4 regions of the Paenibacillus nicotianae genome follow, and region 4 is predicted to be linked to each of the others. Evidence: riboswitches for the same ligand, from Rfam matches in the RefSeq annotation. Region 4 holds a riboswitch; each other region holds the start of a gene.
The links. A riboswitch is a leader RNA that binds a small molecule or an ion and turns the genes downstream of it on or off. The one in region 4 is predicted to bind thiamine pyrophosphate.

Region 1 (2,196 bases), on a different contig from region 4:
ACACCAATCAATAACGCTGATAATCCGAAATGGCTACCGGTTAAAAGTTCTACAGCCGCAGCCGCTACTTCAGCGATCAATGCCGCCCCTGGCTTACGAATAATATAAGCAACGATCGGGCTTGCAATAATCCAGATGCCGAACATAAATCCTGCACCAACCGGGCCGACTAAAGCAGAGATCGGTATCCATAACGTTGACCATCCCAGATAAATAACACCGCAAGCAACCGCCAGAATAACGGTTAATACCACTTCTTTCATTTTCCATGTCATAGAGATCGATGGGGAACTCATACGCGCGCAACCTCCATCGGTACAGGCCAATCTTCCAGTGTGTACGCCATATCCCAGAACATATATTCAAACTGACAACTCAGAAGAAAATGCTCTTTCATACGCGCCCGATGTGCAGGTGTAGTCTGCTCTGCCCATTCATCCAACCGAGCACAGAATTGATGAGTGATTGTATCGGTACGATTACCATAGAAGCTGATCCAATCATAAAAAGGATGGGATGCATCCGGCTTCACTTTTTCCAATAATTTCACACCAATTTCCCAATACGTCCACGGACAAGGCAACAATACCGCCAAAATATCACCCAGATCACCTTCATGAGCAACGGTTAACATATGCCGAATATAATGATGAGACGAAGGAGACAGTGCATATCCTTGTAAATCTTCATACTTCACCCCTGCTACTTCGCAAAAGTTATTATGAGGATGAATTTCGCTATGAAGCACAAATGAAATCTGCTCGTTAAACATCGCCATATCTTCGCGTGTTGGACATTTCGCAATAGCGGTTCCATAGATACGCATAAAAGAATTCAGATACTCGAAATCTTGCTTTACATAATGGATCAACTGCTCACTACGCAGATCACCTTTGGCAATCCCCTGTACAAATGGATGATTAAAAATCGCTTCAAAAATCGGGTCTGCGGCCTGTCTAATTTCCTGTGAAAAACTCATAACTGTATCCTCCTTAGAATAGAAGCATCGATAGCGACGCTGACGCTTGGTTAATAAAGAAGGACCACTACTGGAATATATGGACAAATAGATGCAAAAAAGCCGCTCCGTTATGGAGCGGCAGAATAGGTGTACGTATATGTACAGGTACCCTTGCACAGTCTCCACTTTCCTACGCTAGTATGAACTAGATCAGGTTCCAAGGGTCCGGGATTTTCCCGTCTCAGCCTACACAAAGGCTCCCCTAGTGGTCATTCGATTCATTTGCATCTTACTGTACACACGATTGAACAGACTGTCAACTGCTATTATCGCAGTAATCTTTCCTTTTTTTACAGTTATATGGTTATAAAATAGTGTAAAATATACGTATAACTAAGGAATAGTGAATAGATTTAAATATCTAAATAGAATTGAGTTGATCTTGATGACACGTAAAGTAGTACTGGCAGGTGGCACAGGATTTATCGGGCAGTATGTGGAAAAAAGATTGACAGCATTGGGTATTGAAGTGAAGATCATTTCCAGACAATCTCCACATATCGCATGGGATGATCACCAAGCAATTGTTCAAGCTCTGGATGGAGCAGAAATGGTCATTAATCTAGCAGGTAAATCGGTCAATTGTCGTTATAACGAACAAAATAAACGTGAAATCATGAACTCTCGAATCGAAACCACACAGATTCTTGGAAACGCTATCCTTGCTTGTGAACATCCGCCTGCGCTTTGGATCAATTCCAGTACAGCTACAATTTATCGTCATGCCGAAGATCGCCCGATGACCGAGACGAAAGGCGAGATTGGTAGTGGTTTTTCGGTAGACGTTGCCAAAGCATGGGAAGACGCTTTTTTCTCTTTTAGCCTTCCCCATACCCGTCAAGCTGCACTACGTATCGCTATTGTATTAGGACCGGGTGGCGGTGTGATGACCCCTTTCAAAAATCTGGTTCGCTTTGGATTAGGGGGTCATCAAGGATCAGGTAAGCAGATGTTTAGCTGGATTCATGTCGAAGATTTATTCCAGATTATTTTATTTATTCAAGAGTGGGAATCCCTTGAAGGCGTGTTCAACTGCACGTCTCCGAATCCGGTCACCAATCGAGAACTGATGGCAACCATGCGCAAAGTGATGCATCGTAAAGGTGGTCTGCCTGCGTCTACGTGGATGCTTAATCTCGGAGCTAGAGTGATTCGGACAGAACCGGAATTAGTGC
Region 2 (2,196 bases), 2.1 Mb from region 4:
AACGAATCGACAAACCAGAAGAATTTGCCAAACCAACATTTAATTTCAAAGAAGCTCGTGCCAGTAGCAAAACAGTCTTTGAAGGTAAAGACTTTGAGATTGGGTATACACATGCGTTATTGCCTAAAATGACTATGAATATTGAACGTGGCGAAAAAATTGCGATCGTTGGTTGTAACGGTGTAGGTAAATCAACGTTGCTCAAAACGATTCTTGGTAAACTTCAACCGGTAAGTGGTAAAACATATCTTGGTGATTATTTGCATTCTGCGTATTTTGAGCAGGAAGTACGTCCAGATCAATTGACACCGATTGATGAAGTATGGAATGAATTTTCACATTTAAGTCAAAATGAAGTGCGTGGTCATCTTGCACGTTGCGGTCTGAAAAATGAGCATATTACGCGTCCAATGCGTATGTTAAGTGGTGGAGAACAAGCGAAAGTACGTTTGTGCAAACTATTACTGCGTGAAAGCAACTGGGTATTATTTGATGAACCAACTAATCACTTGGATGTACATGCAAAAAATGAATTAAAACGCGCGTTAAAAGCATATAAAGGCACAGTATTGCTTGTGTCTCACGAACCTGAATTTTATGAAGACTGGGTTACTAAAATTTGGGATGTTGAAGAGTGGTCTGAAGCGAAAGCAAAATAAAAAGTTTTAGTCTTTTGAAGCTGTAATTGCGGATTATAATCATTAATGTTGATACTGTATTTGATAAGATGAATTGATCAAGTATGTATTTGGTTATCTTTCTCAGTGCTTTGTATAAAGTGTTAGAATCATTTGCTTTATTGAATAGTCTTTGCTAAGATGAATAACAAATTGAATAGCTTGAATGCACTAGGGGGGCCGTTTGAGGCTGAGATGAAAGCACATATTGCTTTCGGACCCTTTGTACCTGATCTGGATCATACCAGCGTAGGGAAGTGGTAGCAGAGTTGCGGAAATATTGCATACAAAATAATCTAGACGATCAAGTCGATGAAGTAATCAAGAATAGACAGTAGTAATCATCTACTGACTAGGCTATTACTACAGATTATACAATTTCCGTTCTTTCTAAATAATCTTGTTTGATCGGAAATATCGATCATTATTTTCTAGATCTATACTAGCCACTTCTTGTAATAAAGAAGTGGCTTTTTTGTGTTTTATTCTATCTATTTGTGTAAAGGAGAGATGTTTTTAGCATGGAACTTCATGCGATTAGTACTGGTCAGCAGTCGATGACCGAACTGATAGAGATAGCATCACAGATATCCCCCTGGGTGACTGTTATTCATATTCGGGAAAAAAAGTGGTCTGATCTTCAGATCGTTGATACGATTCAACAACTGATAGACAAAGGTGTTCCGCGATCGCAATTACGGATCAATAGTCGACCACAATTAGCAGTAGATATGAAGCTCGGAGGAGTACATTTAAGCGAAAATATGTCTTACCACTCAGAAAAAAATTCTTATCTAGCTAATGATGATAAAACCCCGTTGGTATGGAAAGTAGGACGATCTGTTCATCACATAGATCAAGCGTTACGAGCAGAGCAAGAAGGAGTAGATTACATTTTTTATGGACATATCTATTCTACTACGTCTAAGCCTGATCTATCTCCGCGAGGATTGATTCAATTGGAACAAATATGCCATGCAGTATCTATACCTGTCATTGCAATTGGTGGTATTCAGCCATCACATTGTCAGGATATTTATCAAACAGGCGCTAAAGGAATTGCAGTAATGTCTGGTATTTTCCAAGCAGATCATCCTAAACATGTCTGTCAGCAATATCATGCAAGTATTCAAAATATGATATCTACCAATCTATAACTACAAAGAAAGAAGTGAATGAGATGATGGGTCATTTATCCAATCTCAATACTAAACATTATGATGTAATCGTTGTAGGGGCAGGAGTGATTGGAGCTGCTCTAGCATATGAACTGGCACAGCAAGGGGTCAAAGTAGCTTTACTTGAAAAAAGCACACCCGCTGCTGGTGCATCAGGCGCCGCCGGTGGCATGTTAGCCGCTCATTCTGAGCATTTCATGAATGCAGAACTGCATCACTTGGCACTCTATAGTCAATCGCTGTATAGCAAGCTTGCTACTGATCTACTTGAGCAAACAGGTATAGATATTGGATTGCGAACAGAGGGATTTTTACTTCCTTTGACTGAAAAAGATTCTAAA
Region 3 (2,196 bases), on a different contig from region 4:
AGATAACCATTTTTGACTGGCTTTGACCAATGCAGGATCAAGATCAGGTACTGCTTTAAGTAAAATATCTGCTGATTCGTCTGGATGAGCAATCGCATACTGATACCCTTTACTTGTTGCCGCCATAAATGATTTGACCAATGCAGGATCAGTAGTGATCTGCTTCTCATTGGTGACGATAACAGGTGTATAATAATCGAGCTTATCTGAATAATCTTTTACATATAACATATCTAACGGTTGCCCGCGAAGTTCTGCTTCAATTCCTGTCCAACCATAGAATATCCAAGCAAAGTCGATTCCTTTTTGTACGGCTGTAAAATAATCCGCATTACCGATATTCACACTTTTGACTTTGCTGACATCGCCGCCATCTGTATCCATAATCGATTTCATGACAGCTTCTTCAACAGGCGATCCCCATGCACCATAGGATTTGCCTTCCATATCTTTAGGGCTTTTGATTCCGCGATCGGTAGGAGCGGCAAAGCCAGATGTATTATGCTGGATAACTGCTGCAAGAGAGACTAACGGAACACCTTGTACCCGCGCTTGAGTTACACTTTCTTGATAGCTGATTCCAAAAGGTACTTCACCAGAAGCAACCATCGTATCTGCTCCCCCTTGACCAGGAGCGATAATTTCAACATTTAATCCTGCTTCTTTATAGTAGCCCTTAGCTTGAGCAACATATAAGCCGGTATGATTCGTATTGGGTGTCCAGTCTAGGACGACTTTAACATCTTTCAGTCCAGATGTTGATCCTGTTGGATTAGCTGTATTACTTGTGCTTGTTGCTGAACCACATGCAGTGGTGATCCATAATAAGCCTACCATTAACCAGGGTAAGCTTTGACGCCACCTTTTTTGAATTCTCATGAACAGTCATCCTTCTTTCTTCTAGCTCAAATAGTCAATCCTGTAGTACTGGATAAAAGGCATAAAAAAAACGCCCCCATCGGGACGACATAGGTGCAATTATAAGCTAGAGTACAGCATATAACGACTTGTTACTTTCCTACGCTGGCATTATCCAGATCAGGTATAAGGGTCTGTATTTATCACAATACACTCTCAGCCAGTTGCAACTAGCTCCCCTGTACATATGCGGTTTTTTTACATTGTAATTATAGACCAGAGGGTATCAACTGTCCAGTAAAGAGAATCCGGTGTCATCAGCAAAAGAGAGTGCATTTCGGTTCAGTCTCGCTGTCTAAGGGTATTTACATATACGGAAGTTTGTAACTAACAAAAGTTCCATTCAATATTTTTCTATACGTATCGAATCGATATACATAGATACAGATATTGAATACCCATACGTTTATATACAGGAGGAGATTGATCATGAGTAAAACAGCTGAAGAACAAGCCATTTTGACCGCTTTAGAAGGTAATCCATTTTGCGCACTAGGTACAGTAGAAAATGACAAACCTAAAGTACGCTACATGGCACTATATAACGAAGGCTTAAATATTCATCTCGCGACAAACCGTAAAACACATAAAGTCGAAGAGTTAGAAAAAAATCCGAACTGTTATGTATTGTTGGGTTATGAAAAAGGCGGCACTAATCAAGTCGTTGAAATCGAAGGTGTAAGTGCTGTATCTACCGATGACGAATTGAAAAAACGTGTCTGGAAAGAAGAATTTAAAGAATGGTTCTCCGGTCCAGAAGATCCTGATTATGTGATCTTAGATATCAAACCACAAACGATTGAATATACAGATCAAGACGGTAACAAAAAAACGTGGACTGCGTAATCTGATCAAGCTTTAAGTGTTCAGTATTGCAGTCATCACATAAACGACTCGGAATTTGAAATTTGCGAAACAAGAGAATGACTGCAAAATTCAAATTCCGAGTTTTTTCGTCTTTATTTTTCCATAAAAAGGATAAAATAGGTACTTGAGGAACTTGATAAGGTATACTCAAATAAGGTATAAAAAGGTATATAGAAATATTCTATAGGATAATCTGTAAATTGACGATGATGGAAGAAAATGAGAGTTCCATGTATAGCAAGATATAAGGAAATATACTGGAGGTGGTTTCCTTGAACTTAAAACAAATAGAACAACAGATTGAGCAGGAACGCCGCATATTGAACCAGATGGCAGAAGAACATGGTATGCGCGATTATCGTGTGTTAGACCAATCAGAACAATTAGATCGAATTTTAGATATGTATTTTC
Region 4 (2,196 bases):
CACCTGTAGTATTCTGCGCGGTAATAGCTGTGATAACAGACATGCCATAGACCCCGAGTTCTTGAAATGTTTTGAGATCAGCTTGAATCCCTGCCCCTCCACCACTATCTGAACCTGCAATCGTCAATGCTTGATACACGCTCATTTTGTCTCACTCCTTTATAGTGTAAATATATTCAGCAGTATGCTCTAAGATAAAGTGATTAGGGCTCGTGTAGCTACGATCTCGGGAGTGACGAGAGACAATTGATTGATAAATTGTACTTGAAAACTGCCTGTGCCTTGCCCTGCTGTCTGTTCATAGGCGATCTCTGCGGCGATACCGTAAAATGCCAAAGCTTCTGCTACAGCTTGCAGGCGCTCTTGAGCTTGTGTTGGATCGGCTACTGCGATAAATGCACCGACCACTGCACTTAATAAACAGCCTCCGCCTGTGACTTGCGTTAGTATCTTGTGACTATTGGCGATAATATACGTACTCTGTCCATCTGTGACGACGTCTTTTTCGCCGGTGATCGCTACAATGCACTTTAATTGTGTGGCAGCCTGCTCTGCGATCTGTATCAAATTGCCTTCACCGGTTCCTGCATCTACACCTTTGATCTCCCAGGGTTGACCAATGACATGAGCCACTTCGGCGATATTGCCACGTAACACATCTACTTGAACATGTTCGATAATCTGCAAAGCCGACTGTGTACGATATGACGTTGCTCCAGCACCTACCGGATCAAATACAACAGACACGCCTGCTTGATTCGCTGAACGCCCTGCACGTTGAATAGATTCGACAGTGTAAGGATCGAGCGTACCCATATTGAGTACGACCGCGTTCGCCATCGCTGCAACATCGGCTACTTCTTCATGCGCATATGCCATAAAAGGAGAAGCTCCCAAAGCCAGCAAGCCGTTTGCTGTAAAATTAGTGACAACCATATTGGTAATATTGTGAATCAGTGGATGTTGCGCTTGTACTTTGGCTAGAAAAGTCATCGATATTGCCTCCTATAACGTAATAAAGACCCATCCATCTCCAGAAGAGACAAATGGGTCAAACATTCATTCAGGTATACTAACAACATGAGTGAAAATTCAGCCTCCACTTCCCTCCGCTGGTATGATCCAGATCAGGTTCCAAGGGTCCGAAAATCTATTTTCGTCTCAGCCAACAGGCTCCCCTAGTGAAATCAGTAACTATTCGATTATTCTTTCTTACCATACCACTGGTGAATGATCTGGTAAAGCATAAGAAATTGGTTAATATCTTACTATATAGGCGCTTGGAAATATAAGCGCTTAGATCATCCAGTGTTGCCAATCGGTCTGAGCGACGTTGCGTTCGGTGAGCCATTGACGGGTTTTGTCCAATAGTTCGCGGCGATGTGATCCGTTGGAATATGTGTGATCGGCTTGAAAAATGATTTCTTTATCACAACGTCCTTCCGAACGTGTCCAGAATACTTTTTGATACAAAAAGGCATAATCTACCGGAATCACATCGTCTCCTGTACCATGAATTACAAGCACATCGCCACCAAATTGCTTGGCTTCTTGAAACGGTTGGAAATTGCCCAGCGAATCAAAGTATACAGGTGTAAAGGAATACCCTAAATGATCTGCTTGCCCTTCGATAACAGCTTGATCGTATTTGTCACGACCGGTTAATTTGATAATATCGTTAAATGGATGCCCTACCGCTGACCAAAGGATTAAGCTTTTGACCCGATGATCACGTACAGAAGTAAGAATAGCTACAGCGCCACCCAGACTATGACCGATCAATGTGACGCGTGTCGGATCAATATCACTGCAAGTCATCGCATAATCAAGTACAGTACGAGTCTGAGCGACCATAGATTCTAATCCTTCTTTGCCATAGTCGCCGCCGCTTTCACCGCAACCTGCATAATCAAAGCGAACCACCATATAACCGTCAGCCGCCAATTCACGTGCTGTACTAACAAATAAGCGATCCACTCCGATACGGCTGCCAACAAAACCATGGCAGATTACAATCAGCGGTGTACGGCTTTTGCCTCGTCCTGCTAATTGTGGTTCCTGTTCAGGATAATGAATACTAGCTGTCAGATCCAAGTCGTGATGTCGAATGACGATATTGCGTTCCATGATGATTCCTCCTCTTAAATAAACAATTCCGATCAGTTTAATGTGTTTTAATCTTGCAACCATATTATC

Region 1: linked by a shared signal. The riboswitch ahead of tenA (thiaminase II) and the one ahead of thiM (hydroxyethylthiazole kinase) in region 4 are both predicted to bind thiamine pyrophosphate.
Region 2: linked by a shared signal. The riboswitch ahead of ACFSGI_RS09245 (thiamine phosphate synthase) and the one ahead of thiM (hydroxyethylthiazole kinase) in region 4 are both predicted to bind thiamine pyrophosphate.
Region 3: linked by a shared signal. The riboswitch ahead of ACFSGI_RS00530 (ABC transporter substrate-binding protein) and the one ahead of thiM (hydroxyethylthiazole kinase) in region 4 are both predicted to bind thiamine pyrophosphate.

The regions. Positions count from the first base shown of each region.
Region 1 is NZ_JBHUGF010000011.1:175,380-177,575, reverse strand. It holds gene ACFSGI_RS19540 (ECF transporter S component) at 1-275, opposite strand, end outside; gene tenA (thiaminase II) at 293-979, opposite strand; TPP riboswitch at 1,132-1,235, opposite strand; gene ACFSGI_RS19530 (TIGR01777 family oxidoreductase) at 1,407-2,196, shown strand, end outside.
Region 2 is NZ_JBHUGF010000010.1:1,126,833-1,129,028, forward strand. It holds gene ACFSGI_RS23245 (ATP-binding cassette domain-containing protein) at 1-659, shown strand, start outside; TPP riboswitch at 841-950, shown strand; gene ACFSGI_RS09245 (thiamine phosphate synthase) at 1,199-1,834, shown strand; gene ACFSGI_RS09250 (NAD(P)/FAD-dependent oxidoreductase) at 1,858-2,196, shown strand, end outside.
Region 3 is NZ_JBHUGF010000001.1:114,848-117,043, forward strand. It holds gene ACFSGI_RS00530 (ABC transporter substrate-binding protein) at 1-879, opposite strand, end outside; TPP riboswitch at 998-1,109, opposite strand; gene ACFSGI_RS00535 (pyridoxamine 5'-phosphate oxidase family protein) at 1,348-1,764, shown strand; gene ACFSGI_RS00540 (aspartyl-phosphate phosphatase Spo0E family protein) at 2,058-2,196, shown strand, end outside.
Region 4 is NZ_JBHUGF010000010.1:3,207,367-3,209,562, forward strand. It holds gene thiD (bifunctional hydroxymethylpyrimidine kinase/phosphomethylpyrimidine kinase) at 1-145, opposite strand, end outside; gene thiM (hydroxyethylthiazole kinase) at 190-993, opposite strand; TPP riboswitch at 1,088-1,190, opposite strand; gene ACFSGI_RS18250 (alpha/beta hydrolase) at 1,297-2,127, opposite strand.